Regions from separate parts of the Streptococcus sp. HMSC073D05 genome, predicted to be linked through region 1. Evidence: predicted binding sites of a transcription regulator. Region 1 holds the regulator's gene; the other holds the start of a gene.
What was found. Region 1 encodes HrcA, which represses chaperone genes, less so after heat shock. Its sites were predicted from a motif close to TTAGCACTCNNNNNNNNNGAGTGCTAA; they were not measured.
Positions count from the first base shown of each region.

Region 2: a site for HrcA is predicted at 3,999-4,025, ahead of groES (co-chaperone GroES). Genes of this name have one in related genera too.

Region 1 is NZ_KV807483.1:241,288-258,678, reverse strand. It holds gene truA (tRNA pseudouridine(38-40) synthase TruA) at 1-564, opposite strand, end outside; gene HMPREF2832_RS02395 (family 20 glycosylhydrolase) at 853-4,389, opposite strand; gene dnaJ (molecular chaperone DnaJ) at 4,551-5,684, opposite strand; gene HMPREF2832_RS02385 (DJ-1/PfpI family protein) at 5,838-6,470, opposite strand; gene dnaK (molecular chaperone DnaK) at 6,685-8,508, opposite strand; gene grpE (nucleotide exchange factor GrpE) at 8,746-9,270, opposite strand; gene hrcA (heat-inducible transcriptional repressor HrcA) at 9,295-10,329, opposite strand; gene HMPREF2832_RS02365 (M15 family metallopeptidase) at 10,497-11,270, opposite strand; gene HMPREF2832_RS02360 (histidine phosphatase family protein) at 11,260-11,961, opposite strand; gene HMPREF2832_RS02355 (histidine phosphatase family protein) at 12,085-12,774, opposite strand; gene HMPREF2832_RS02350 (PFL family protein) at 12,856-14,193, opposite strand; gene HMPREF2832_RS02345 (ACT domain-containing protein) at 14,212-14,478, opposite strand; gene HMPREF2832_RS02340 (VanZ family protein) at 14,608-15,729, opposite strand; gene HMPREF2832_RS02335 (rhomboid family intramembrane serine protease) at 15,873-16,463, opposite strand; gene HMPREF2832_RS02330 (CsbD family protein) at 16,782-16,985, shown strand.
Region 2 is NZ_KV807483.1:60,362-74,183, reverse strand. It holds gene HMPREF2832_RS01645 (sensor histidine kinase) at 1-259, opposite strand, end outside; gene HMPREF2832_RS01640 (response regulator transcription factor) at 273-1,007, opposite strand; gene groL (chaperonin GroEL) at 2,048-3,673, opposite strand; gene groES (co-chaperone GroES) at 3,695-3,976, opposite strand; gene HMPREF2832_RS01620 (hypothetical protein) at 4,106-4,399, opposite strand; gene HMPREF2832_RS01615 (PTS system mannose/fructose/sorbose family transporter subunit IID) at 4,501-5,355, opposite strand; gene HMPREF2832_RS01610 (PTS mannose/fructose/sorbose/N-acetylgalactosamine transporter subunit IIC) at 5,339-6,181, opposite strand; gene HMPREF2832_RS01605 (PTS sugar transporter subunit IIB) at 6,238-6,732, opposite strand; gene HMPREF2832_RS01600 (PTS sugar transporter subunit IIA) at 6,747-7,184, opposite strand; gene HMPREF2832_RS01595 (ABC transporter substrate-binding protein) at 7,325-8,623, opposite strand; gene HMPREF2832_RS01590 (response regulator transcription factor) at 8,620-9,303, opposite strand; gene HMPREF2832_RS01585 (sensor histidine kinase) at 9,309-10,625, opposite strand; gene HMPREF2832_RS01580 (substrate-binding domain-containing protein) at 10,625-11,608, opposite strand; gene HMPREF2832_RS01575 (single-stranded DNA-binding protein) at 11,797-12,192, opposite strand; gene ytpR (YtpR family tRNA-binding protein) at 12,294-12,920, opposite strand; gene HMPREF2832_RS01565 (thioredoxin family protein) at 12,930-13,247, opposite strand; gene HMPREF2832_RS01560 (DUF4651 domain-containing protein) at 13,244-13,534, opposite strand; gene pepA (glutamyl aminopeptidase) at 13,677-13,822, shown strand, end outside.

The DNA of each region.
Region 1 (17,391 bases):
GGTAAAGACAAGGCGATGATGTTCTGCATCCTCAACCAAGCGAGCCTCTGTAATCGTACGAACCTTATCTTCCACACTGGTTCCCGAAGCGGTGAAACCGGTGAAATCATGGGTTCCCTCCAACTTTTGGATGGCTACTTGCATCTTTTCCACATCCAAAGGATAAGGATAGTGGGTGGCATAGTGGCGCATCATGGGGTTCTTGGGACGACCATAATCCACGATAAATTCATAGGTTTTGCTGTGCTTCTTATAGCGTGAGTGAAAGTCATCTGCTACTTGCTCTACTCGGATGAAATCAATATCCTCTGGGGTTTGGGTATCGAGGGCAAAGCGGAGCTTTTCCTCGTCCCGCGCTTGGGGGAGATCAAAATGAATCACCTGCCCAAGAGCATGGACACCTGAATCCGTTCGCCCCGCTCCATGAACGGTAACAGGGGTTCCTTGATTGAGACGCGTCAAGGTCTTTTCGATTTCTTCCTGCACACTACGGGCATGCGGTTGGCGTTGAAACCCTGCAAACAAGGTCCCGTCATATGAAATGGTTGCTTTGTATCGTGTCATGGTTCTATTTTAGCAAGATATAGAAGGGGTTACAAGAGTGAAAAAACCAAACTGTCCGGGTACAGTTTTGCAAGCACAAAAAGAGGCTGGACAAAAGTCCTGGCCTCTCAATTGTTTTTGGATTGTCGAGCAAGACGCAGTGGTTGAGCGGGATATACTACGCTGATTTCATCAGCTTTTACAGCCCTACTCAACTGTGCGGAGGTGGGACAACGAAATCGAATTCTAACGAATTACCGATTTCTGTCCCACTCTCCTAACTTCGACCTGTTACAAATCTACTAGGTCTCAGTCTCTTTTTTTATTTTTCAAGTCCATTCCTGCCGCTCCTAAGATCGCTCCTAGTAAAGCGAGCCCAAGAGCAGATTCCACTCCTGTTTCTGGGAGTTGCTTGTTAGAGTTTCCTGTTTCTGAACGAACCTCTTTTTCCACAGCTACTGGAATTGGCGTTGGGGTATTTGCTGGTGCTACTGGTTGATCCTTCGAGATCACTTGAGGTGTTGAAGGATCTGGAACCATTTTGTTCACAAGCACGTCTGACTTCACTGGTGCTTCTACTGAAGGGCTTGTTGGGATCACAATTTCTTTGGTACCGACTTCAACAATTTCTGCAACTGGCTCTGTTGCTACTTCTGTAGCGATCACTTTTCGACTTTGATCAAGTGCCGAAACCTCTACATACTCAAGACCTTGCCCTTTAACCCCAGCCTGGATCACTCTGCGTTCTCCTTTAGCGAGATCTGGATTGGTCCGTTCCACAAGGTCAAAATCAAGTTCTTTCTCCACGATGTCAAGACTTGGTTTGTCTTCCACTAGGGCTTTGACGTCATTTTCAGCCAAGCTACCTACTTGCGTGATTGGCTTGAGCCCCGTAAGGGCTTGAGTCAGAGCAGCCACTTCTTGATCCACCTGATCTTGATGAGCACGGCTCACATTCCAATTCAAGCTATCTAAGACTTTCGCAAGTGCTGCGCGAGATTCTGGTGTGTAAATGGCTAGATCTGTTGGCACCGTAGCAACTGCTTTTCTAAGAGCAGTGAAGTCTGCCTTGAAATAGTCCTTGTTGTGGTTGGCAAAAGCTTCCATAACCTGGAAGACTTCTTCTTCCTTGTATTCATTGGCCGGCTCATCAGCCCAAATTCCCAACATACTTCCGGATGTCGGTAATTTGACATCAGGGTACTTGGTTGAAGCTAACTGTTCAAATGGAACAGTTTCTGTATTTTGGATAGCTTTTTCGAGCGGATAACTTTGATCACCTTTGTGGCCCAAAACATAGTACCAGTCTCCGTTGGTGTTAAGGAATTTATACCCCTTATCTGCCAAATACTGTGGAGATGCGAGGTTATAGCCCCACCATCCCTTAGACCAATATGAAATCAAGACGTCCTTGTCAAAGGCGACATCATCTTCATCTCCATAATAGAAGCCATCGTTAAAGGCCATTGGCTGCAAGCCTTTTTCACGCGCCATGGCTGCAAGACTATTGGAATACTCCGCAAATTTACCATAGAGGTCATACCACTTGAGGTAATACCAACCTTGCGCACTGGTAGCGTCATTGGCATATTCATCTGTTCCGTAGTTAAAGATCTTAGACTTGTCTTTGAAGTAGTCCATGTACTTGCCAATCAAGGCTTTGGTAAAGTTGACTGCTGCTTCATTGGTCAAATCCATGGTTGTTTTTGAAACCGTATCAAAGCTGGCTTGTGGATTTTCAATGCCCAATTTTTCCATGACCACCAACAAAGCATCCATGTGTCCAGGACTATTGACTGCCGCAATCAAGCCGATTCCTTTCGCAGTCGCATAAGCATGGAGTTCATCCATTTCCGCTTGGGTCAAGGCTTGACCATTTGGATCATCGTAATAGGCCTTGGTGCCTTCTAAAATGGCCTTTTTCACATCATCACTGGCATAGGTTTTGCCATTGGCTTCCACCGTCATATCATCGAGGACGAAGCGCATACCATCGTTTCCGACAAGGAGGTGCAAGTCAGAATAACCCAACTCACTGGCCTTATCTACGATCCGTTTCAATTGATCCAGTGAGAAGTATTTGCGGCCTGCATCGATCGAGATGACCTTCTTCATGGCAAGTTTTTCTTCCGCTTCTTTTGCTGCAACTTCTTTCGCGTAGCTTTCCGTATACACCAAAGCATCTTGAGCTGCTTTGAGATTGTCGATCAAAGTTTTGGCCTCTGCTCGAGTCGTGTCTGTTCCTGCCCCTTCTAATGCTTTTTTAGCTGCCGTAAAGGCTACTAGAGATTCCGGTGTATAGTGATCCAAATCAGTTGGAGCTTCTGAAAGAGCTTTTCCGACGACTTCAGGATCTGCAACAAAGTAGTCCGCATTCTTGTCCGCGAAGGCATGCATGAGCTTAAAGAGAAGGTCTTTTTTGTAGGTTGCGGATGGCGTATCTGCCCAAGCAGCTACCATGCCACCGATGAAAGGTACCTTAGCCCCATCATTTTTTTGAACCACATCAATCGCTGACTTGGAAATTCCTTCGAGACCTTGATCGAGGTTGTACCAACCAGATCCAGCCTTGTCCCGTCCAAGCACATAATACCAAGCATCATTGGTATTAAGAATCTGATGACCTAGTTCAGACAAGAGTTTTGAAGAAGCGACATCATAGCCGTTCCAGCCACCTGTCCAGTAGGAGACAATGATATCCTTGTCAAAAGTGCCATAGGAAGTATCACCATTGTAGTAGATTCCGTCATTAAAGGCCATTGGTTTCATCTTGTGTTTTTTCACAATAGCTGCTAGATCATTGGCGTATTGAATGAATTTTTCATAGCCTTTTTCTGGATAGCCTTCACCTGGCCAATGCTTGCTGGCTTGGAGAACCTGCCAACCATGGGCATCTGTAGCATCGTTGGCATATTCATCCAAACCGATATTGAAAATATCTGCCTTGCCGCTGAAATAAGCCGCATACTTGTCTACCAAAGCCTTGGTAAAGTCTAAGGCTTTTTGGTTGTCCAAATCAACTGTCCGGGCTGATTTTTTAGTGCCAAAGTAATTAAAGTGAGGGTTTTCGATCCCCAATTGTTCCATGGCTGTCAGAATCGCATCCATGTGACCTGGACTATTAATGGTTGGGATGACACCTACTTTCTTCGATTTGGCGTAGGCTAAAATATCATCCATTTGAGCCTGGGTCAAGGCTGTCCCGTTCGGATCATCGTAATAAGCCTTCGTCCCTTTTTCAACCGCATCTGTCACGGCTTGGCTAGAATAAGAAGTATCTCCCACTTTCAAAGACATGTCATCCAGCACAAAGCGCAAACCATCATTTCCAACTAGAAGATGCAAGTCTGTATAACCCGTCTTACTTGCTTCATCAATGATTTCCTTGATTTGGTCTGGTGAGAAGTACTTGCGACCGGCATCAATCGATACAATCTTTTTCTTGGCTAATTTTTCTTCCTGATCAGGATCTTTAGTAGGTGTTTCCGTCGCTGCTGTCGCTGGTTGAGCTGCCACATCCGACTCTGCGACAGAACTTGCTTCTTCGCGAATCAAACGGTCAAGATCTGATACCCGCAATTCACGATCAGGCAGTGTCGGTTGACTTTGATCGACGATTGGGGCAGGAGCCGTTGGTTTTTCTACTGTTGGCTGAGAAGCTTCCTCATTAAGAGAAATCGTTGACTCACCCTCGCTTGGCTGCGTTGGAACTGTCGTTGAAGGACTGTCTGTAACGCTCGACGTATCGGCCGCTACAACATGAGCACCAGCAAAAAATCCTATGAGCACCGAAGCAGCTCCTACTGCATACTTGCGAATCGCATAACGTGGTTGATGTGATTTCATCAGGACCTCCTAAATCGTCTTTGTAATCGTTTTCTTAAATTTACCACGATATCTTAATAAATTCAATGAGGCTTCTCATTATTCTTTAATTAGGAGAGGAAGTTCTTGGATTCGATCCAAAATAAAACGAGCCCCTTACTCAAAAGGAAACTCGTTCATTCTTATAAATCATCTAAAGCATCTTTGACCTTGTCAAAGAACCCTTTTTTCTTTGGGTTGACCTTCAAATCACTTGCTTCCGCAAAGGCTTGAAGGGCTTCTTTTTGCTTGTCATTTAAACCAGTTGGGGTGACGACATTGACAGATACATATTGATCTCCCATCGCACCACCACGTAAGCTTGGAGCCCCTTTCCCACGGAGGCGGAATTTCTTACCGGTTTGGGTTCCTTCAGGAATGACCAAATCGACATCTCCGTGAACAGTTGGCACATGGACCGTATCTCCAAGAGCTGCTTGGACAAAGTTCAAGTCTAACTTGTAGTATATGGTTGAGCCATCTCGTTCGAAGCGATCGCTCGGCTCAACATTGACAACGACATACAAGTCACCATAAGGTCCACCGTTAAAGCCAGCTTCTCCTTGACCAGCTAAGCGGATTTGTTGACCCGTTTCAACTCCGGCAGGAATCTTGACATTCACGCTATGAGCTTGTTTTTCATGACCTGTTCCACGACAAGTCGTACATGGATCTTTGATTTCTTGACCACGACCATGACAGACATCACAGGTCACTTGACGGCGCATCATACCAAGAGGGGTCTGCGTATCCACATTGATGACTCCAGAACCATGACAGCGTCCACAGGTCACCGGACTAGTCCCTGGCTTAGCCCCAGAACCATGGCAGGTATGACAGCTAGCTTCCCGATGGTACTTGACTTCTTTTTCTGCACCAAAAATCGCTTCTTCAAACTTGAGATTGACGCGGTATTGGAGGTCATCCCCTTGACGAGGTGCATTTGGATTACGACTTGCACCACCACCAAAGAAGCTAGAGAAGATGTCTTCAAAGCCACCAAAACCAGCACCATCAAAGCCACCAAAACCACCTGCTCCGCCACCGAAGCCACCATTGGCACCCGCAGCACCATATTGGTCATAAGCAGCCCGTTTTTGTTCGTCACTCAAAATCTCATAAGCTTCTTGAACTTCCTTGTACTTTTCCTCAGCACCAGGCTCCTTGTTGATATCTGGGTGATATTTTTTAGATAATTTCCGATAGGCTTTCTTGATCTCATCCTGAGATGCATTCTTTGAAACGCCCAAACGGTCATAAAATTCAGTATTGTTCATACAAGATACTAAGAGCGAACAGAAAGCGACTGAAATTTAGGAAACCGACAAGAAATCCTGATTTCTTAGGCGGTTTATCTAATTTCCAAGCTTTCCGCTCGGGTTCAATTCCCCGAACACTCTTTGTTCCTTTCTATAATTTTCATGTAATCTTTAGAGGCTGTTTTCTATACTTCGCTTCACTTGATCAAACTCTTGGTCTGATAGAGTAAATATCAAATCCTCTTCTGAGTAGTCGTTTCGTTCTTTAAAATAGTTGTCCGTATTAGCTGCCAAGCCTAAACTTAGAATCACTCTTCTTGCATACTCTTGATGGGCAAAACCGATAGCCGTAATGATCTGTTTATCTTGCACAACCAGTTTGGGCTGGAAATTCTCACGTGGAAGAAATTCAAAATAATCAAAGAAGTTTTGCCAAATTCCACCTGTAAATTTCGTGGCCTTCAACAGACCTGCTTTCGCTAATAAAAGAGGCGCTGAAGAAATGGCTGCAATTAGGATATCTTGCTCACCAAGGTCCCTCAAGAACGAAATCAATTTCTCATCCTGTAGGGCAGGTCCTATGTTGACCATTCCTGGCAAAATCACGCAAGAATACTCTTCAATACGGATTTGATCTAGTGTTTTCGTTGGTTGACAGGGTAAGCCATCCTCAGAGACCACCATCGAATGATCTGAAGCAGCATAATCAATCGTAACATTAAAAGACAGAGCTAAAGTACTCGTTAAAGCAGTTATCTCATAAAGAGAAAAATTAGGATAAATGATACAAAGTACTTTTTTCATAAGCAACATCCTCTATTTTACCGAAAAACAGAGGCTGGGTTGCAACCTCTGGATTTCTTTTTATACTTACTAGTTTAAGTTTTAAAAATCAAACTAGTAATGCTGAATTGAGCACGCCCTAACCTCTTGGTGAAAAAGATAAATCTTTCTAGAAACTAAAGTTTCTGCGTCAGATTTCCTATTTTCACTGTGAGGTTTTAACGGACTTTGCATCTTATTTTTCTGTAAACTCTCCGTCTACGACGTCGTCGCCTGCGTTGCCTGTTGCTTGTGCGCCTTCTGCTCCTGCTTGTGCTTGTTGCGCTGCTGCAGCTTGTTCGTAAAGCTTAACAGCCAATGCTTGTGCTTTTTCGTTCAAGGCTTCAAGTTTCGCTTTCATTTCTTCAAGGTTACCTGATTCTTGAGCTTTCTTAAGATCATCAAGTCCTGCTTGAGCTGCGTCACGTTCTGCATCAAAGCCTTTGCCTTCAGTTTCTTTGATGGTTTTTTCAGTCGCAAAGATAGCTTGGTCTACTTCGTTACGAAGGTCAACTTCTTCTTTACGTTTCTTATCTGCTTCAGCGTTTGCTTCTGCATCTTTCATCATGCGGTCGATTTCTTCGTCTGTCAAACCTGAGTTTGATTGGATAACAATTGTTTGTTCTTTTTGAGTTCCAAGATCTTTCGCTTTAACAGATACGATACCGTTCTTGTCGATGTCAAATGTTACTTCAATTTGTGGGATACCACGAGGTGCAGCTGGGATATCAGTCAATTGGAAGCGTCCAAGAGTCTTGTTATCTGCTGCCATTGGGCGTTCCCCTTGAAGAACGTGGATATCAACGGCTGGTTGGTTATCTGCTGCAGTTGAGAAGACTTGTGATTTAGATGTTGGAATGGTTGTGTTGCGGTCGATCAATTTTGTGAAGACTCCACCCATTGTTTCGATACCAAGTGACAATGGCGTTACGTCAAGAAGGACAACGTCTTTCACGTCACCAGTGATCACACCACCTTGGATCGCAGCACCCATAGCCACAACTTCGTCAGGGTTCACTGATTTGTTTGGTTCTTTACCAGTTTCAGCTTTAACAGCTTCTACAACGGCAGGAATACGAGTCGAACCACCGACAAGGATGACTTCGTCGATATCTGACAAGCTCAAACCTGCATCTGAAAGGGCTTGACGAACTGGAGTTTTTGTACGTTCTACAAGATCACGAGTCAAATCGTCGAATTTCGCACGAGTCAAAGTCATTTCCAAGTGAAGAGGTCCAGCAGCTCCTGCAGTGATGAACGGCAAGCTGATTTGAGTTGAAGTCACACCAGAAAGGTCTTTCTTCGCTTTTTCAGCTGCGTCTTTCAAACGTTGAAGCGCCATCTTGTCTGTTGACAAGTCGATACCATTTTCTTTCTTGAATTCTTCAACCATGTAGTCGATGATTTTTTGGTCAAAGTCGTCACCACCGAGTTTATTATCCCCTGCAGTCGCCAATACATCAAAGACACCATCACCCAATTCAAGGATAGATACGTCGAATGTACCACCACCAAGGTCGAATACCAAGATTTTTTCTTCTTTATCAGTCTTATCCAAACCGTAAGCAAGAGCTGCTGCTGTTGGTTCGTTGACGATACGTTCTACTTCAAGACCAGCGATTTTACCAGCGTCTTTAGTTGCTTGACGTTGTGCATCGTTGAAGTAAGCCGGAACTGTGATAACAGCTTTGGTTACTTTTTCACCAAGGTAGTCTTCCGCGTAACCTTTCAAGTATTGAAGAATCATCGCTGAGATTTCTTGTGGAGTGTATTCTTTCCCGTTAGCAGAAACTTTTTCAGAAGTTCCCATCTTAGACTTGATAGAGATCACTGTATCTGGGTTTGTTACTGCTTGACGTTTTGCAGCGTCACCAACGATGATTTCACCGTTTTTAAAAGACACTACAGATGGAGTTGTACGGTTTCCTTCTGGGTTTGCGATAATTTTTGATTCAGTTCCTTCAAGAACTGCTACTGCTGAGTTTGTTGTACCTAAGTCAATACCGATAATTTTGCTCATTATTTTTTCCTCTTTTTTAATTTAATTTTCCTTTTGATACTCTTCTTAAGTGGCGGCGCCGTCAGAGTTTGACTTCGTCAATCTCTTTGACTAAACTTTGAGCCTAGAGTCTCAAAGTTTGCGCATATAGCGCCACGGCGAAGAGCATCGCCTTTGGTTCGCTTCGCTCACTATTGGCAAAGCCGAACCAATGTTAATCTTTCTTTCATAGTTTAGTGTCGTTTCGGACAAGACAGCCTAGTTATAAACCACTACCATGGCTGGGCGAAGGATGCGGTCATGGAGTTTGTAGCCTTTTTGGAAGACTTGTGCGATGGTGTCTGCTGGATGTTCATCATCTGCAGGTAAGGTTTGGATGGCCATGTGGTAGTTATGGTCAAAGGCTCCGTCCGCTGGAATTTCTTCGATTCCTTCTTCTTTCAGGGCATGTACCAAACTTTCTTGGACCATTTCCAAGCCCTTCTTCACATCATCTGTCAACCCTTCTACGGCAAGGGCACGTTCGAGGTTGTCCAGTGATGGTAAGATCGCTTTTGCCAAATCTTGGCTACGGTATTTTTGTAATTGTTGACGTTCTTCATTGGCACGGCGCTGAATGTTTTGCATTTCTGCATGAGCACGAAGGTATTTATTTTCAAATTCTTCGGCACGCGCTTGTGCTTCTTCTAACTCAGAAGGTTGGTTGCTTTCCTCTACAACTTCTTCAGCTGTTTGGGCAACTTCCTCTTCTTTCACGTCTTCTTTTTTGATATCTTCTGTCAAGGCATACACCCCTTTCATTTGATCTTAATTTACTTCATAATGGTTGCTGTTGAGGTAACGGTAGTAATCCGTCAACTTCATAACCAGTACCCGTCCGATGACATTGACCAGGCTAATCACACGCCTGTAGTCCATCTCTACGGGACCGATCACATGCATGAGGGCCATCCCACGATAAGGAACCAGGAACTTGTGACTAATCACCGTCACATTTTTCAAGGCCTTCTCTTGGGAGTCTGCAACTAGGATCTGGGTCATTTGGTCTTCTGGCATCCCCCCTCGCAACTCCAAGGCTACATGTTGGGGATTATCTAAGAACTGATAGGTCTGAAGATCGGCGTAGGTTAATGATGAAACCTTTCCTTCTACAAAGACCAGTTCTTGAAACAGTTGCGAGAAGACGTAATCAAAGAGATCCAGCACATTGTCTGTCGTCTTGAAATAGCGCTGTACAATCTGTGGAATCTCCGTCCGCAAGCGGTAGTGGATATCCAAGACCGTATTTCCAATGAAGCGTTCTTGAACCAGCTGGTGGAAAATTTCCAAGTCACTGGTTAAGAAATTCTTTGGTATGGCAAACTGGACGGTGACAGGCTTTGATTCATCCAAGGTCAGAACCGCCAAGGCATCGTGGTTGGATAATGGAACAATCTCAAAACCAGTCAAGCGCTGACGTGTCGGTTCAACATCCTGAATCACTGCAGTGTAACCCGTCATCTGGGCTAGTAACTTGGCCGTAGCATCCAAGATATCGTCTAACTTAAATGCTTCGAAATCAAAGGCCTTCACCACCTGGTAGACATCTTGCTCATCAATCAACTCTAGATCCAGCGAGTTCTGAACAAAATATTGAAAACCAGCTCGGCTAGGCATGCGGCCACTCGAAGTGTGGGCCTTTTCTAGTAAGCCTTGCTTTTCGAGGGCAGCCATGTCGTTTCGGATGGTCGCACTACTGGATTGAATGACATCTTGTAGCGCTTTTGAACCGACTGGTTCGTGGGTCTTGGTAAAGATATCGACAACAAGATTAAGAATCTCATTTTGACGTTCTGTAACCATGACCTCACCTCTCTTTCATTTTTAGCACTCTAAACACTCAAGTGCTAAACCATGATTCTATTATACACCCATCCAAAAGAAAGTCAAGAGAAAAAACCAAAAAATTAGCACTCTTTTTCAAAGAGTGCTAAAAATCATTCTTAAGACCTAGAGAAGTGAATCTCCTCCTATTTACCAGCTTTTTTCAATAGCTGAATATATTCTTCCAATACTAGCTGATGGTTGGCCATATACTGAGCATTTTCTACGCCAACATAACGGAAATGCCAATTCTCAAAATTCACACCCGTGATGTTGCTCTTCCCATCTGGGTAGCGAAGGACAAAGCCATATTGCGGTGCGATGGCAGCCAACTGCATGCCCAACTCATCACTTTGACCCGCTTCGACACTCATATCAATCGCAAGCCCCGTCTGGTGTTCACTCGCACCAGGGACCTGTACCTGGGTCTGCACCTGCTTTTCAGCTTCTTCGTGCGAAAGACCACTAGCCTCTAGTTGCACAACACGCTCATTATAGAGCTCTGTTTGCTCGGCCACACTTCGATAGCCTGATATCAAGGTTTCTTCTGGGGCAATTTTTCGAGCCGCTTCTAAAAATTGACGAGTTGGTTCTACAATCCGACTATCCACTTTGATAGCATCCACATCTGTCAATTGTGGGTTCAGCTCAGGCTTCACATTGTCACGATTAACCAAGATCAACTGCCAGTCTTTTGTCGAAACGGCTGGTAAATCTGATTTTTCTTTCTTTTTCTTAGAAGAAGAGGGAGTCGTTACAGCTGTTTTTTTAGCCTTCCAAAACTGAAGCCCTGAAAACAAGCTTGGCTTCGCTAAGTAAGCACCAATTCCCGATCCAAGGACCACAAGAAGAAAGAAACTCAATAGGTAAGGCCACCATTTCTTACGTTTTTTTCTTGCGCGTCTATACTTATTCGTCATGGCCACCCTCTAGAAGTTTTGCTCCAACCTTACGATAGGACAGATCCCCAATCTTTTCAATACTGAAAGCACCATCTTCATAAGCCAAAACCGTCACGCTTCCGTTGTCCAAGACCAATTCTTCGACCGCTTTTGGATCGATGAGATAAATCAAGGTCGTAATGGTCATGCCGTGGCTGACCACAATAGCATTGCCGCCGCCAGCTGCTTCTACCTCTTTTGCGATGGCTTCAAAACCTTCTTTGATCCGACTACTCAAGGCTCCCCAGGATTCAGCCCATCCCGTGGTATCCACTTCGACGATTCCTTCTGCTAACTCCATTAGGCTCAACTGATGGAAATCATCGACCTTAAAGACACGAGGTAAGACCCCCATAAAGAGATCACCATCATAAGCACCGTCAAAACTACCAAAACACCACTCGCGGATCCGTTTGTCATAACGATAAGGGATTTTTCCTGTCAGACCAAGTTCTTGAAGAATAATTCCCATGGTTTGAATGGTGCGTCCAGAATCACTCGAAACAGCCTCTTCAAAAGAAAGCCCAGCTTCCTTGAGACCAAGTCCTAATTCTCGAATTCCACGCTCTCCTGCTTCTGTCAGCGGAGTGTCTGACCAGCCCTGTGCCCGCCCAATGGTATTAAACATGGTTTTTCCATGACGAGCAATATATAATCTGGTTTTTGTCATTGTATTACCTCCGTATGTATCTCTTTCATTATATCATTTTTTGCAAAAAGAAAGTAGGAAAGCTCTTACAAGTTTTGAGAAAAAGAAAAGGCCATGACCAAAGGGTCAGCCTTTCATTATGGACTAGGATTCTTGCAAGCTTTCACCGACCTCACGGTAACTGCTATCTCCAATCCCCTTAACCGTCAATTTTCCATCTTCATATTCTACAAGAGTAACACTACCATTTGAAAGAGGCAGATTGAGATTTGGTTTTCCTTCGACCAAGCAGACTAAGGTCTGAATGGTCCAACTATGGCTGACCACCAAGGCATTGCCTCCACCATTTTCTTCTACTTCTTTGGCGATGGCTTCAAAACCTTCTAGGATTCGGCTTTTCAAGACTTCCCAAGGTTCAGCCCAATTTGCTGTGTCCACTTGGCAAATGCCATTGGCCAAGTCTTCCAAGGTCAAGGTCTTATAATCCTCCACATCCAGCACGCGCGGCACGACACCATGAAAGAGCTCCCCTCCATAGGCACCATCAAAACTTCCAAAACACCATTCGCGGATCCGTTTGTCAAAGCGATAAGGAATCTGGTCTTTCAAGCCCAATTCATCGAGAATGATCCCCATAGTCTGAATGGCACGGCCTGAATCACTGGAATAAGCTCGAGTAAACTCCAAACCGGACTCACGCAAGCCGATTCCTAGAGCTTGAATCCCTCGTTCTCCTTCTGCTGTCAAGGGTGTATCGGACCAGCCTTGAGCACGGCCAATGGTATTAAACATGGTTCTCCCATGACGAATCACAAATAATCTTGTTTTAGCCATCTTGTCTCCTTTTGCAAGAAAAAAGTCTGGAGCTTCATCATCACAGACTTTTCTATTTTCTACTATTATACTAGATTTCTCTTAGTTTTTAAAGCTATGAACCGGAGCTGGAATTTGACCACCACGGGCAATGAAATCAGCTGACGAAGCCTTGTTGACCTTCATTACCGGAGCAGACCCAAGAAGTCCACCAAGCTCTAACATATCGCCTTCCTTGCCATAAGGAATGATCCGAACGGCTGTTGTCTTTTGGTTAATGACCCCGATAGCTGCTTCATCGGCGATCATGGCCGCAATGGTTGTATCTGGAGTATCAGCTGGGATAGCAATCATATCCAGACCAACCGAGCAGATGGCTGTCATGGCTTCCAATTTTTCCAGGTTGATATGACCGGATTGGACCGCCGCAATCATCCCTTCATCTTCTGAGACCGGAATGAAAGCACCTGACAACCCACCGACTTGGTTACAAGCCATGATGCCACCTTTTTTCACTTGGTCATTGAGAAGAGCTAGGGCTGCTGTTGTCCCGTGGGTTCCTACCACTTCAAGCCCCATCGCTTCAAGGACACGGGCTACAGAGTCCCCAATAGCTGGTGTTGGAGCAAGGGACAAGTCAACAATTCCAAACTCAACACCGAGACGTTCACTAGCCATTTGACCAACTAATTGTCCGACACGGGTGATTTTGAAAGCTGTCTTCTTGACCGTTTCAGCCAATACATCAAAGCTAGCGCCTGGAACTTTTTCGATCGCCCGTTGGACGACACCAGGTCCTGAAACCCCAACGTTGATGACGACATCCGCTTCACCGACACCATGGAAGGCTCCCGCCATAAAGGGATTATCTTCTACTGCATTAGCAAAGACCACGAGCTTACCAGGCCCCATTGGATCTGCTTGGGATGCTTCTTTAATGATACGACCCATATCTCGGACAGCTGTCATATTGATCCCTGTCTTGGTCGATCCAATATTGACTGAAGAGCAGACAAAATCCGTCTCTGCAAGGGCGCGAGGAATAGAATTAATGAGGATTTCATCCCCCTTTTGGTAGCCTTTTTGAACCAGAGCTGAGAAGCCACCGATAAAGTTGACCCCAACTTCTTTGGCCGCACGATCTAGTGCCTTGGCAAAGGGTACATAATCTGTCGCATCTGTTGCAGCTCCGATAATAGAAATCGGAGTGACTGAAACCCGTTTATTCACAATTGGAATGCCAAGTTCTGCCGCGATCTCATCCCCCACAGCTACCAAGTCTTTGGCCTTTGTCACAATCTTATGGTAGACTTTTTCTGCTGCCTTTTCGATATCCGGATCAATACAATCTAGAAGCGAAATCCCCATGGTGATAGTCCGAACATCGAAGTTCTGCTCCTCAATCATGGCAATGGTTTCTGTTACCTGTTTAATGTCCATATATTTTCAACCCCTATCTTACAAATTGTGCATGGCATCAAAAATCGCTGCGCTTTGGATATTGATTTTTACATGAAGAGACTGACCGAATTCTTCCAACTCTGAACGGAGCTGGGTGAAATCTTTTTTCTCATCTGACGATACGACCGCCATCATGGTAAAGTATTCATCCAATACAGTTTGAGAGATATCATCGATATTGAGTCCTAATTCTGCCACTTTCGTTGCAACACCCGCTACGATTCCTTTTTGGTCTTTTCCAACGACTGTAATAATTGCTTTCATTTCACTGCTCCATTCTATCTATTTGCTTCCATTGTAGCACAATCCCCTTAAAATCGCCGTTCTCAACTGTGCGGAGGTGGGACAACGAAATCGAATTCTAACGAATTACCGATTTCTGTCCCACTCTCTCTAATTTGACGATTCAGTTTCATCCTTTAGGATCTCTTTCTTCACGCGCACCGTACTCTCATACTCAACCCCAGCTAGACGATCAAACGGAAAGCGACGATTGAGCAAGACGATAGCAAGAGTGAGAATCAGGTACAATAAAAGCATAAAGAAGAGCAATAAAATCATGGACAGGGTTAAGAGGGAATTGTCCGTCAAATCGCTATTCAAGAGCGAAATCAAATAGAACAACCCTTGAGGAATCAGATAGAAATAACCTACTACCAGGATTCCCCTCCAGATGGTGCGAAGCCATTTTTGCTTGTCAAAATGCAAGCGGAATTTCAACAAAGCCATTCCCAAGGTTTTGCCACGCCACAAAGGAATCAAGGCAAAATAGACAACCAAAACCGCTACATAAGGAATCGTCTCTAAACGCTCGATTACCGCGTAAAGCAAGGATAGCATCACAAAGTCGATCAAGAAGGCAAGACCTATCCGGAAACCAGATACTCTGGTTCCTACTCGGAAAGAATGCTCGTCAATTTCGTCTCTTGTCGGCAATAACCAAACCAGGAACCAACCGAGAAAATAGCCTACTCCACCACCAGTGGTATTTTGAATAATATCATCGACATCTGCTAGGCGGTAAGGACCCGGATACAGAAAATAGAGACCTGATAACTGGGTCAGTTCCAAAAAGAGACTAAAGAGGGCTGTTAGGAGAATCGTTTTCTTAAAACCACACTTGAAATAATAGCGTAGATACATCCCAAAAGGAATCAACATCAGGACATTAAAGGCAGGCACATAAAAAGTTGGATGCTTAAGGGCTTGAATCCAAGTACCAGTCTGCGCTAAATCAAAGGGGCTCTCCTTGAAAAAATCCACCACAAAAGCAAAGGGATGGAGATTGACCATTTCCGAGTAGCTAGTATGAATCTTACTTGGATCCGGCAGAGGCAAAATCACCAGCAGATAGACCGTCATCAAGTAAAGCATAAAAGAATAGAAAATCAGCACCCGCAATTTATTGACCGAACCATATTTTCGATAATTCAAAATCATGTAGGGCAAGGTCAGCAAAAATGCAAAAAAAGGAAAGAGCTGAACAGCTGTTTTGATTGTAGAGATATACCCCATTGTGTCTCCTTTTTTCGTTATAAAATCACCCTTTGCACAATGACAAAAGGTGATTTCTTCATTGATATAGAATATTATACGGCGCGGTAGAGGAAGAGTCAAGGAAGTACGATGAAAACCATACTGAGGAGCTGTCTTAATAGTTAGCTCCTTCCCTTCAAGTCTTTACTTCCAATAAAGACCAATAGATAACTCACAATCCCTGAAAGATGCAATAGTGTTGAGATCCATCCGGTGATTGCTGGTAAGAGCATGAGGCCAGATAGAAAAATTAAGAATAGATAAAACAGTTTTACGGTGCGTGAAAATTCTTTCCACACGTTTGGCAGGAGCATGACTCCTCCGGTCACAAAGGCGTATCCTACAGCAGAGATTCCTGTTGCCTGAATGTCCTGCCCCTGGGTTAAGAGGTGAAAAACAATGGAAGAGAGGACTATCGCCGTCACAAAAACGATCAAAACTTGTCTGGAGCCTCTTTTTCTTTCTAGCAGTCCTCCGAAGGGAAGGATCATGAGTCCATTTAACAACAAATGGACCCATAAAAACCAGATAGGTGCTCCTTTACTACCGTGCATCAGGGTCCCACTGACATATTGCCAACCATACACCGGCTTTGAATGAAAAGCCAATAGGTCATACATAGTTTCCCCATAAAAGGAAGTCAATAGGCCGAGCGATAAACAGATTAGAGCTAAAGTACTGATAACAGGGTAGGTTGTAAGGATTCTTTTCATATTTATCTTCTCTTTTTCAAAAAACAGCGTTACGATGTCTCCATTCACGACCATTATACCATTTATTTCATTGGAGACAGAAAAGTTTTTGCTTCTTTCGTTTCAACTCTTTGATCGAAAAACTAAATGTCCTGACTGACTGGTCGCTCATCATTCGCAATCGGATCAGGAGGCAATCCTGTATTTAGAATACCGTAGCAAAAATTTGACTTTCCATTTTAAAAAGAATATACTCATTCTAATCTGAGACGAATATTTTTTTAAATCAACAGTATTGCATTCAGAGAAATAAACGACTAACTTCATGGAGGTGACGCTATGTCATTAGAAGAAAAATTGAACCAAGTAAAAGGCTCTGTTAAAGAAGGCTTCGGTAAATTAACCGGCGATAAAAAAACAGAAGCTGAAGGCACTGCTGAAAAAGTTGCTTCAAAAGCAAAAGAAGTTGCTGAAGATGCAAAAGAAGCTGTTGAAGGAGCTATCAAGGGCGTTAAAAATATCTTTCATAAAGACGACAAATAGTCTTTAACATCCTAGACCCACTCTATTTTCTACAGTCATGTTTGACCGTGGAAGATAGGGTGGGTTTTTGTTTGCTTCAAATTCAGTTATACAAAAAGAACACCCCCGAAGGGTGTTGGGTGTTCTTTGTCATGTTTGTTATTCTATTGAATGGACGTAGGACTCTGACATTTAGAAGTCCATCTTTGCTTATATGGTAACTTACTAGATCAGCTATCAAACAGGTAGGTGGAGTTAGCCCAATTAAAATTTTTCTCATACATTTCCCTTACTGTGTACCTTAAATCCTCACTGCATAAAAACTTACACTTCTCTCTGATACAATCTATTCAGTCTATCGAAATTGACGATTTTGTAAAATATCACCAATCTTTGCAGGCCCAAATTTGGTTAGATCATCTATTGA
Region 2 (13,822 bases), 180 kb from region 1:
GACTCTCCATGACAACCGGATAGAGCCCATAAAAAATATTCAAAAGGTGTCGTATGTTACGATTTCGGTAGAAACTATAGACAATAAATACTAAGAAATAGCCAAAAAAGCCTACCGGTGGTACAAGGGTAAAGATAATTGCGAAGAGGAAGGGGCACAAAAAGAGCAAGCGCAAGGTGAACTCTTGTCTACTGATATGACGATAGATCAGCATGCTGACGAAGAACTTTAGGTAAGACATTAGAATAGTTAACAGCAATTCTTTCTCCCTTCTATTTTTTCAAAGCTTCCAGTAAGCCTCTGTACTTGGTCCGTGAGATCAAGCAATTGTCCCCATTTTCAAAAAAAGCTTTCTTGTCTTCTTTATCAATCTTCGTAATATTTTGTGGATTCACCACAAAGGAGCGGTGGCACCGATACAAGCGAGGATCTGCTTTTTCGATATCGGCAATACTAGCGTAAAATTCCAAGCGCTCATCCTGGGTATGTAAAATGACCTTGTGAATAGTTGGAGACGTTTCAACATACAAAATCTTATTAAAGGGAACTTGTACACGCGCCATCGCACTCTCAAATGTAAAAGCATCTTGCGCAATCGTGGTCCCAGCTTGCTCCAAGGTATAGTCAATGGCCGAGTCGATTCTTTTTCTGAACTCTTCTTCGCTCAGCGTTTTATCAATAAAATCCAAGGCGGCTACTTTGTACTGAAACGTAATGGGCATGAATTCAGAGTGAGTGGTGACAAAGACAATGATCGCATGGGGGTCTTTCTTACGAATCTCTTTTGCGATCTCTAGACCCTTTTTCTCCTCACCTTTAATCTCGATATCTAAGAAGAATAGGTGGTGAGCGCCTCTCTCTGTGATAGCATCTAACAACTGGCTTGATTTCCCAAACACTTCTGGCGCTTTGCACTGCAGGGATTTTTGACGGATGAGATCCTGCAAGACCGCTTCAATACGCGATTGTTGGATCCATTCATCTTCTAACACAAAAATCTTCAACAAAGTCCTCACTCCTTTCCTCGATGAATATGTTCTATTTTACCATAAATAATGCCTGCTGAGCCACTCTTTCAAGTAGGCTCCAAGGGCATTCTATCTTTTTCACCTTAACAAGAAAAAAACTCTCCCGGAGGAATCCGGAAGAGCTTGCGCAAGGGGAATTTGAAAAATATTTTTTAATATGAAAAAGGTCGATAAAATCTATGCTATGTTCAAACTCTCATTTTACTAACAGCGATATTACGATCAAGTTTTATTGTCAATAGACATGTATGTGGGAAGTTCTCCCCTTGCAACAATGTAGACCTGTGATCTACTCTTAATAGTATACACTAGAATTATTACAAAATCAGTTAATTTGTATTGCAATTTGTTGGCAAATATTCCTCTGCCTGAAAACACTGCAAACGCTTGATTTTCAAGCATCTACACAAGTCCTCTTTAACTAGTATTTATCATTTCTGTTACAAAATTTAAAATAAAAATATTATTCCATGGCAAAAGGAGCCAGTAAGCATCACAACTTATAACAAGAAAAAGGGGCTGGGAAAAAAGTCCTGGCCTCTCAATTGTTTTTGGACTGTCGAGCAAGACGCAGTGGTTGAGTGGGATATACTACGCTGATTTCATCAGCTTTTACAGCCTTACTCAACTGTGCGGAGGTGGGACGACGAAATCGAATTCTAACGAATTACCGATTTATGTCCCACTCTCTTTGAGCTAGTAAGACGATTAGCCAGACCGCACAATAGCGGCTGGCGTCAAATGATGAGAGTCATAGCCTCAATCATTTGTAGCGGTTACGACGCGAAAAAGGGAGGAACGATACTTTCCTCCCTTTGAGCTAGTAAGACACTTCGGCAAGGCACCATGGTGCTTGCCATAACAATAAATGCACCTGATAAATTAACCAAGGGGTTACGACGTGAAAAGGGAGGAACGATATTTTCCTCCCTTTGAGCTAGTAAGATGATTAGGTAGGCCGCAACATAGCGGCTACCGTCCAATGATTCGGTGCTTTAGCACCAATCATTGGTATCAGGTTACATCATCCCACCCATCATGCTTGGATCCATTCCTGGTCCTGCTGGGGCTGCTGGTTCTGGTTTGTTGGCTACGACTGCTTCAGTTGTTAAAATGAGGCTAGCAACAGAAGCTGCGTTTTGAAGGGCTGAACGACTGACTTTAACAGGGTCGATGATCCCTGCATCAATCATATTCACCCATTCACCTGTTGCAGCATTGAAGCCTGTTCCGACTTCGGCATTTTTCAAGCGATCAATCACAATAGATCCTTCGTAACCGGCATTGTGGGCAATTTGGCGCACCGGTTCTTCCAAAGCACGAAGAACGATATTGCGTCCGGTCGCTTCATCTCCTTCTAATTCAAGGGCTGCGACCGCAGAGATGACATTGACAAGGGCTGTACCACCTCCGGCAACGATCCCTTCTTCAACGGCTGCGCGAGTCGCATTAAGGGCATCTTCGATACGAAGTTTCATTTCTTTCAATTCTGTTTCTGTTGCAGCACCGACCTTGATTACGGCAACACCACCAGACAATTTAGCCAAACGTTCTTGTAATTTTTCACGGTCAAACTCAGAGGTTGTGGTTTCGATTTGTGACTTGATAACAGCGACACGGTTAGCGATCGCTTCTGGGTTACCAGAACCTTCGACAATGACAGTACTGTCTTTATCGACTGAAACTTTAGCTGCTTGACCAAGTGCTTCAATGGTTGCATCTTTCAATTCCAAACCAAGATCGTCTGTAATGACTGTACCACCTGTCAAGATGGCAATGTCTTCTAACATGGCTTTGCGGCGATCTCCAAATCCTGGTGCCTTGACAGCTACGACATTAAAGGTACCGCGGATCTTGTTCAAGACAAGTGTTGGAAGAGCTTCGCCATCGACATCATCAGCGATGATCAAGAGTGGACGGTTGCTTTGAAGAATGCTTTCCAACAATGGCAAGATTTCTTGGATATTTGAAATCTTCTTGTCAGTGATCAAAATGTATGGATTTTCAAGGTCTGCTACCATTTTTTCATTATCAGTGACCATGTATTGTGAAAGGTAACCACGGTCAAACTGCATTCCTTCAACGACTTCCAGTTCTGTCTCCATTCCACGAGATTCTTCAATGGTGATAACCCCATCTTTGCCAACTTTTTCCATGGCTTCAGAGATGTACTCACCAACTTTTTCAGAACGAGAAGACACAGCAGCTACTTGAGCAATCGCTTCCTTGCTCGATACTGGGATCGCATTGTTTTTCAAAGCTTCTACTGCTGTTGCAACAGCGGTCTCAATCCCACGACGTATGCCAATTGGGTTAGCACCTGCAGTGACGTTTTTGATCCCTTCACGGACGATGGCTTGAGTCAAAACCGTTGCGGTCGTTGTACCGTCACCTGCGATATCATTGGTCTTAGAAGCCACTTCTGACACCAATTTAGCACCCATATTTTCAAAATGGTCTTCCAATTCGATTTCTTTTGCGATGGTCACCCCGTCATTTGTGATCAAGGGTGAACCAAATGATTTTTCAAGAACCACATTGCGACCTTTAGGGCCCAACGTAACTTTCACTGTATCTGCTAAGACATCGACACCACGGACCATTGCAGAACGTGCATCAGATGAAAATTTAATATCTTTTGCCATTTCTCTTACCTCTTTCTTCTCTTACTCTACAATTGCAAGAATGTTCGCTGTTCCAACGATGGTGTAGGTTTCTTCCCCATCTTTCACTTCAATTCCTGCATGGCTTTCAACCAAAACGTGATCTCCTGCTTTTACAGCTGGGGCGATGAGTTCGCCACTTAGGGTACGCACACCTTCACCAACGGCCACTACTTCAGCTGTTTTTGTATCAGCCTTGCTCGCACCGGCGAGGACAAAACCTCCAACAGTCTGTTCTTTTTCTTCTACTTTTAAGACCACACGGTCTCCTAATGGTTTTAACATGTTCATTCCTCCATACGTGTTTTTAGCACTCTCTATACGTAAGTGCTAACTTATGTTTCTATTGTATCACTTGGTCAGAAATAGTCAAGAAAAAAACACCTCAAAAATAGATGAGATGTTTCTAAAATATCAATTTAAAATTGTCAATTTTTGATTGAAATCGTCGATCACTTTTTGAAGATTGATCCGCCCGCGGTAGATGCCATATCCAAAAACAATCATGCCTAAAATTCCAACCAAGGCTAGTAAAATCCCGAGGATCAAGAGTGGGAGGAAACTTTTGTGAAAGAGATAGATCAATACCACACCAATACTGGCAATGATAAAGAGTAAGCTGAACCAACGACCAAGGTTTTCAAGCATGTGGCGTTGGTACTTGATTTCTGTTTCATATCCATTGACAAGTTCTTGTTTTGTAACCATGGGATTCCTCCTGATAAAAATTGAGAATGAAGTGCAAGTAAAGGAGGTCAATTCACTTCATTCTCAAAAACTCCTACTAGCAAATTCGTTTTTTCTTTTCCTTAGTATTTAAGATGTGGGTCGAAGATACCAAGGGCAACACCGATCAAAGCAACTACAACGAGAAGTAACATAACTTTGTTTGGTGAAATTTTTTTCTTAGACATCAACCACCAGCAAAGGGTGATGAAGGCTGCTGTCAAGAGACCTGGATAAACACCATCGATCTTTTCTTGGATGTTCAAGAAGACTTTTCCTTCAGAATTCTTGAATTGAAGGGCTGTTGTAACAGATACCCAAGTAGCTGCTACGGCACCGATAACCATACCACCGACAACGCTGATCGCTTTACGAAGAGCTTGTCCTTTTGGTCCTACAAGGAATTCAACGGCTTTATCCCCTAATTGGTAACCTTTGAAGAAGGCAAAGCGCATACCAAAGTAGACTAAGAGGTTCCATACGACGATGTAGAAGAGGGCACCAGCGACGTTACCACCTTTAGAAAGGCCAAGGGCAATCCCCAAGAGAACTGGAATCAAGGTACCAACGACCAATGAGTCACCAATACCAGCGATTGGTCCCATCAAACCGGCACGCATACCGTTGATGGTTTCGCCATCCACTGCATCTCCGTTTGCACGCGCTTCTTCCAAACCAGCTGTGATCCCTACAACAAGAGATCCAAGTTGTGGTTCAGTGTTGAAGAAGGCCGTATAGGTTTGCATAGCATCCTTTTGTTCTTCTTTTGTGTCATACATTTCTTCTACGATTGGAAGCATAGAAGTCAAGTACCCGAAGGTTTGCATATGTTCTTGAGAGAAACAAGTCAAATGACCATAATACCAATGATGGAATGCTTTTGCTAATGTTTTCTTTGAAATTTTCTTTCTATCAGCCATTTTAAATATCCTCCTCATCATCGTCTTGGTCCACCACTCCGGCTGGAGCAGCTTTCATCGATTTGATCACTTCAAGTTCATAGTAGATTACTGCAAAGATTAATGAAACAACGGCACTGGATACCAAGTTCAATCCGAGAGATTTCGCCAAGGTAAATCCAACAAAGAATGGAATGAAGTCAGTTGCTTCTGTAACAATTTGTTTCAACAAGATGGCAATACCGACACATGGGAGAAGAGCACCGACTGTAAAGAGGGCTTTCATCCAGTAACCATCCATAGGAAGGTATTGTTTCATCAAATCAACCATGTTTTCACCGTATTTGGTGATAATCATTGTTGGAAGGAAAGAGAAGAGGAAATGAGAGATCCAAGGGTAAACCCAGTCAACTGCGTAGAGTTTTTTGAAGTTTCCTTCTTCAACGGCTTTCCAACCAATGTGTTGCCATACCAAGTTCATAGTAGCGGTACCGTAGAAAAGAACTGTACCGATTGTCCCAACGGCTGCACCGATTGGAGCTGCAGCTGCGGCGATTCCTGCTTCATCTGTGATGTTATTGGCATGCACAAACAAGATAGCAAGAGGAACACCGATGTAAGAGATGGCACGCACATCGGCAGATACGGTACCACCAGGTGTTACCAAGGCGATATAAACGACTTGAAGGGCAACCCCGACCATAATACCGGTTGTCACATCTCCAAGAATTAAACCTGAAATCAACCCACCGATCAAAGGACGACCGAGTGTATAGTTCCCGATACTGGAACCCCCCATACCAGGCATTGAAGACAAGCTGGCGAAAATACCAAGCAAGATTGCTTGAATCCATGAAATTGTCATAACAAACGCTCCTTTTGTTTGTAAATTTATTTACCTAACAGATAGGACTGTTAGTTTTAAAAACCAAATTTTGATTTGAAATCATCCCAATACCCGATGGAAACATCTGGCAACAATTGGAATTTCACCTTGTAGCCTGCTGCTTGAATAGCTTGGAAGGCTTCTGCTTCTTCCTGAGTGATGGATTGGTTATTTCCCAATTTTACAGCTCCAGGACGATCATTTGCAGGGCCTACGATGATTTCTTTAACATCACCTGGGACAAACCCTTGGTCGACCAAAATTTCCTTCATATCGATTGGATTTTTGGTGATCAAGAAGTAACGACTATCTGATTCTGTTACTTTTGCTGATTTTTCTTTAAAGGCTTCCTTTGTCCATACAAAGGTTTTCTTGTCTGATGCGCCTTTGTAAGCTTGAATCAAAACCTTGTTTGATGCTGCTGCATCGTTTACGGCAATCAAACCATCACATGGTTTTTCCTTTGCCCAGCGTGTGACTGTCTGACCGTGAATCATGCGGTCATCAATCCGTACAAATGTTACTACCATAAGGTACCTCCCTATTAAATATCGTCATCATCTTCTTCAGCACCAGTGGCTGAAACTTCAAAAGGCTGTAGTGCAGATCGTGCTTCTGATAAGATGGTGGCTGACAAATCGTCTCCATCCAACACATCCTTCATCACAACTGCCGTCAAAGCCATGGTGAGGTTCATCCCACCAAGGATCAAGGCTCCATCGAGCTTTCCAGCTTCTTCTAGAACCGTGGCTGCAGTGGTTAATGGACTACCACCTACGATATCTGCCAAGACCAAAACAGAATCATCAGCTGTCAATCCTGAAATGCTCTCTCTGAAATCAACTGCGAAGTCATCGACCGATTTTCCTTCTTTGAGTCCAACTGCGATGACCTGATCCATCTTATCACCAGCAAACATGGCTAGTGATGTTTTTAGACCTTCTGCCAGTCCACCATGACTGACCAAAACGAGGTATTTCATTTTTCTACGCCTCCTTTATTTGACTCTATTGTAGATTATTTGAAAGCGGTTTTACATTGTCAAATGTCACATTCCTAATATGACATTTAGCAATAAAAAAATGACATCTGTCACTTGACAAAATGCCATCTTATTTTACTCTAAACTCCTACCTGTAGACTACTTTCAATCTCCCTCTGAATTTGAGGCAAACGGTTCTCGACATCCTGATCGCGCAATGCATTGCCAATCAAGTAGTCTAGCTTTTCTAACACCTCTTTTGAGACATTTTTCGGACTACTTTCAACAGCTTGTTCCATGATGCGGTTCAAGGTCTGATTGGTCAAGGAATCTGTTCCAAAATCATCCACCTGCAGAAGGTCTTTACTAGAGCGACTCTTGACGACCTGTGGCATGACAGAGATCCCTTGGGATTGGGCAAAGAGGGTTTGTTGAATGTCTGGATCCTCTGTTAAGAGTTGCATCAATTCCCAAGCCAACTTGGAATGAGAACTTCGAGCCGACATAGCAAAAGAAGTCGTCGTGACCAAGGTTGCCTTGGTCGTTTTTGACTTAGCAGGCATTGGAATACAGGTCCAGGTAAAGTTTGAATATTTAGAAACGTGGTAGGGATAAGGTTTATAGGTCCGATATTGAGCCAAGGTCATGGGATAGAAGGCGACTTTCCCCTGGTCAAAATCTTTAGAGCTCACCTTGTAATTTTTATTTAGATCTTCCAATTTTTGCAGAAAAGTCAAAGACTCTTTCACTTCTGGAGCTGTCAGCTTGAGCATGCCTCCTTGGAAAAGATGACCTCCATTTGCCGCCAAGGCTTCTTTCCAGGTGTATTCTGTACTCCCAAATTGGTCCAGTTGCCCATCCCCATTGGTATCTTTGGTTAGTTTCTTGCAAATCGTATAGAACTCTTCAAGGGTCCAACCTTCTTTGGGAACCGCGATGCCTTCTTTATCCAAGAGATCTTTATTGACACACATCAAAATCGGATTGCTTTCATAAGGTAAGGCATAGGTTTGCCCCTGATAGACACCCGATTCAAAGGCAACGGGATAAAAGGCAGCTTGATCTTTTCGATCCATATAGCCGTTTAACTTTTCTAGCACCCCTCGCGCTGCTAATAAGGAAAGATCTTGCTCAGAGACCATAAACACATCTGGCGTCTTTCCTGAGACAATCTTTTCGGAGAGCCAGTCAGAATAATCCGACTGAGGAATCCCATTTTCATACTCTACACGAACGTGGGGATGGGATTTTTCAAATTTTTGAATCGCACGATCCAAGGCATGGGAACGTTGACTGGTCGGCACATCCCAGCTAGAGCCTGCATAAACGCCGATATGGAGGACGGTCGGTTGCTGTTTCCACCAATAGAAACCCGCGCTCGCACAGAGCATAACAAGGAGGCCGATCCCCCAACAAAGATGCTTTCGCTTCAATTTCATTCTGTATTTCCTTTAGAAAAGTCACGTCTCGTCACTCCTGTTTGAACTGACCAGATCGCTAATTGCGTTCGATCTCGTAGGTTTAATTTCGCCAAAATCGTTGATAAGTAGTTGCGCACAGTTCCTTCTGACAAGAAGAGTTTGGCCGCAATTTCTTTATTGGACTCCCCATAGCCGACTTCTTGGATAATGCGCCATTCCGTCGTGCTCAAATCCTTGACATTGTCCTCATCTACAGCAATAGAGAAGTTGGTTTTGGCCATTTGTGAGAAAATTTGAAAGACTTTACTAGCGATATTCGGGTTGATCATTGCTCCGCCTTGATACACCACCTTAATCGCTTCATAGAGTTCCTCTGTCGAGGCTCCCTTTAAAAGATAACCTGAAGCACCATACTTGAGTGCACTATAGATAAATTCATCATCGTCAAAGGTCGTTAAAATAATAATTTTGATATCCGGATAGTGCTCTTTGACTTCTTTTGTCGCCAAAACCCCATCCATGCCTGGCATCCGAATATCCATTAAGATCAGGTCAGGATGTGTCTGTGGAATGCTAGACAAGACGTGATTCCCATCTTCCACTGTGGCCACCACTTCGATATCGGGGTGGGCTGACAAAATAATTTTCAGAGATTCTCGAATCAAGGCCTGGTCATCTGCCACCATTACTTTTATCACCATCTCTATCTCCCTTCTTTATATTTTGGTAAACTGATGCGCGTGAAAAATCCATCGCGGCTTTCAAATTGAAGCTGTCCTCCTAGGATGGAAATACGCTCCATCATCTGCTTGAGCCCATAGCCATAGGTCAAGGTTTCAAATCCAACCCCATTGTCCTGCAACTCGATCAGATAATCTTCTTCATTCTCAAAAAAATGAAGGGTCATCCGGCTGGCATGACCGTGGCGAACCGCATTGGTCATAGACTCTTGGATCACACGAAAGATCGTATCTTCAATCATGACGTCCATATCGACATCGACCCATTCATAGTGTAAATCAACCTGCAAGTTAGAAAGCGTCTGGTACTCGCGGATCATCTTTTCTAAAGCATCTTTGAGGGTTCGTCCCTCAAGGGCACCTGGACGGAGGCGGTTGAGAGAGCCTCTCACATCTTGAATCCCTTCCCGGACAACTTCTGATACGCTTTTTACCTGCTCTTTTGCCCGATTGGGATCGATATCAATCAAGACTCCGACAGCATCTAAGCCTGCCGAGATCCCTGTTAGCGCATGCCCCAAGGTATCGTGAATCTCCCGAGCAATCCGCTTGCGCTCCCGATCTTCTGCAATCTTCTCAGACAAGGCCATATAGTTGTTCAATTCCGTATTGACCTTCGAAACCATGGCCAGCTCTTCTTCCACTTCGTGGTTTTCCGCAAGAACATTCATAATATAGAACAAAAGCGAAATAATGAAGAGCACCATATTCAAGGCATAGAGGGAATTCTTCAAGAAAAAGGCCAGAATCCGAATGGAGGCAGGATAAAAATGAATATAGACATCCAGAGAAGGTATCGGAAAGAAAAGCGAAAAGACGTCTGAATTGGTCACAAGAAGCATCAAGAAACTCACTAGGATAAACGCAAACCAATACTTGCGGTCTCGCTTGGTATTCAACTCTTTGGAACCATAGAAGATATCCGCAAAAACCAAGAGAATCAGCCCGTTATAAGCTACATTTTGGACCCACATCAAGAGCAACATCAGGAGGATCTCCAGAATGTTCCACTTATCAAAAATGGACCATCGACTCGTTTGAGACCGATAACGACTCATGGAAATCAAGGCAATCCCAGCAAATAAGAGTGCAGACAACCAAAAAGTTGTAGAGGGCGCAAAAGGAATGCGCTCTAAGCGTTCTACTAATAGGGAAGCTTGTCGTTGAGCAATGATATAATTGGTTGCTTGAAGATAGATGATACTGTTGAGCATCACAGCGATAAAATTCACGACCATCAGAATGGCCAAACTGTATCTCACACCTCTAAATTTTCTCATTACTGCCACCCATTCACATCAAATTGATCGATGTTTTCCTTTGTCATCATCTGAACCGGAATGGTTATTTCTTTTTGGTAGCTCTTCCCATCAGCCATATCTTGGATGACCTCCATCACGCGGTCTCCCATCTTCAACGGAGACTGGGCAACGGTTCCTACGACATCATCTGTCGAGTGTAGCAAGGCTTTCATATCTGGTGAGCCATCAATCCCATAGATCGCAATGGGATGGGTGATCCCTTGCTCCTTGATCGCTGCTAAAGCTCCTATAGCTGAACGGTCATTCAAGGAGACTAGAGTATCGACATTCCCCCCTGACTGCAAGAACTTACGGACAGCTGGCATAGCGATCTCCGTCTGACCCTTGGTTTCTAGTTCCGAGATAATCTCATATGACCCATATCCTTTGATGGTATCCTTAAATCCCTGAATCCGCGTATCTGCTGAAACAGTCCCCTTATGCTCCAAGAGAAGGATCCGAGCATTTGAAGAGCGTTTCATCAACTCTTTCGCAATCAAGACTCCTGCTTGGTAGTTGTCGGAGACAATGCTGGCATCCGGCTTAAAATGCTTGAGCTGGGTATCAACTGCAATGATCTTAATTCCTTGTTTTCTAGCTTTTTTAAGAGCCCTTAAAATGGGCTGACTATCCCCTTTAACCGGATTAATCACAATCACATTTACTTTTTGGGCGCAAAAATCATCGATCTGCTGGCTCTGCCTTTTTTCGTCCAATTCTGGATCTCGGACATAAACAAGAGCCCCTTTCTCATCGGCAATTCGACTAATTTCCGAATGAATACTTTTATAGAACTCATTGTTCATGGTCATATAGGTAACACCGATCTTGGTCTGATCCTGGATGCTACTGGTTTGACAAACGGCATAGATCCACAAGAGGATGCAGGCCACCGGAATCACCAGTAGAACCCGTTTTATCAGCCATTTCAACCGTTCTTTTCTCTCTTCTTTTCCTTTCAAGCTCCGTTCCTTTTCTGAATTTTTTGAATATATATTACTTTATTTTACTACTTTTTCAAAAAAAGTGCTTGTTTTTATTGTACAGATGGATTTATTTGATTCATTTTAAAAAGAGTCGTTCTCGAATAAAATCCCTCATAAGTATCAAAAAAGCTGGTCTATAAACGAACCAGCTTTCTTTTTTACTTCTAAAAGGGAAGATCTTCCTCTTCTAAGATAATATCGGCCAAATCTCCTGTTCCACCATTTTCACGCATAGCCCGCTGAGCCCGGCTCTCTAGCAATTGAAAACTTTGGCAGAGGACCTCTGTCACATACTGCATGATGCCATTTTTCTCGTAGCGGCGCGTCCGAATCTCTCCATCCAAAGAGATCAAACTCCCTTTGCTGGCATAACTAGCCATGGTTTCAGCCAATTTCCCCCAGACAACGACATTGACAAAATCAGTCTCTCGCTCCCCGTTTTGATCCTTGTAGCGACGATTGACCGCAACGGTCACTCGGGCAACGGATTTGTCTGTGCTGGTTTTATGCAATTCTGGGGCCGCCACCAGGCGACCGATTAAAATAACTTTATTATACATCATTTACCTCCTATCTATTTATTCGAAAAAATTTCAAAAAATGGGGGTGACAAACCAAAATCAAAAAAATCTAGGATTCAAAACATCCTAGATTCTTCTCTTTATTCATGCCAGTGACGAGCAGGATCAAAAGGTGTCCCTGCTACTTCTGCGTCATCCAATTCAATAATGCCTCGTTTTTGAGGAGCATTTGGCAAGTGCAATTCACGCGGACTGCACATCATGCCATAGCTTTTTTCTCCACGAAGGGCACCTGGGAAAATCAAGCTACCATCCGGCATCATGGCACCTGGAAGAGCGACAATGGTCTTTAGACCCACCCGCGCATTTGGAGCTCCAGCTACGATCTGAACCGTCTTATCTGGTCCAACTGCTACCTGGCAGATATTCAAGTGGTCACTATCTGGATGGGCCACCATTTCAAGGATTTCTCCAACCACAAATTTTGGTTCCCGATCGTTGACCAAACGTTCTGCGAAGCCTTCTCTTTCCAATTCTTGGTTCAAACGAGCTACTTGCTCATCTGTCAAAAAGACTTGGCCCTTGCCTTCGATGGCGAAGAAAGATGAGGCATCAAAGATATTCCAGGCAACGGTTTCTTGCTTGTCCTCACGGTAAACGCGAGCCACTTTTCCTTTTCTCTCCACCGCGAGCTTTGCTTCTCCACTATTTTTCAAGGTCAGCATCAAGACATCGCCGACTTGTTCTTTGTTGTATGTTACAATCATGTTTTTCTCCTATTTTAATCCTGCTAAGAATGCTGTAATCTGCGCTTTGGTTTTCCGATCCCGATTGACAAACCGACCGATTTCCTTATCCTTTTCCAGAACCACCAAACTTGGGATCCCATAAACATCCCAGACTTTCGCCAGATCCATATAGGCATCGCGGTCAATCAAGATAAAGGTAAATTCGGGATTTTCAGCCTCAATCTCCGGCAAAAAAGGTTTGAGGTAACGGCAATCCCCACACCAATCTGCTGAAAAGACAAACACTTTCTTGCCATCTTGCTCTACGTATGAAGCAATTTCTTCTAGAGAATTTGGTGTAATCATAATTTTTCCTCTTCGTAATGCAAGAGACCATCCTCATAGACAAAGCGGTAATGGCGCTCATCTTCAAAAATGACACCACCTACTAAGCGCTCTTCACTAGACTCGTAGAGTTCCACATACAGGGTCGCAATCCTTCCCATGGCTTCCATTTGCTCCCGTACTTCTGCTACCAATTCTTCTTGGGTACGAAGACGCTTTTGATCTTTGGCAATTTTATAAACACCGGCCGCAAGGGCTCCTGCACTTGCTACAGCCAGACTAGACAAAATAATTTTTTTAGCTTTCATAGTGCCTATTGTAACACAAAATAAGCAGAGGGACAACGGTCTAGGCTAGATCTCTCCCTCCGCTTTTAGAGACTGATTTCCATAATAACGCTACCATCCTTGTAGAAAAAGTGATAAAATAACATCAGAAAGAAGGTAACCTATGACTGATTTATTTTCTAAAATCAAAGAAGTAACTGAAATCCCTGCTATCTCAGGTCATGAAGCCCCTGTACGGGATTATTTGCGCCAACAATTGACCCCTCATGTGGACGAAATCGTGACAGATGGTCTCGGTGGGATCTTTGG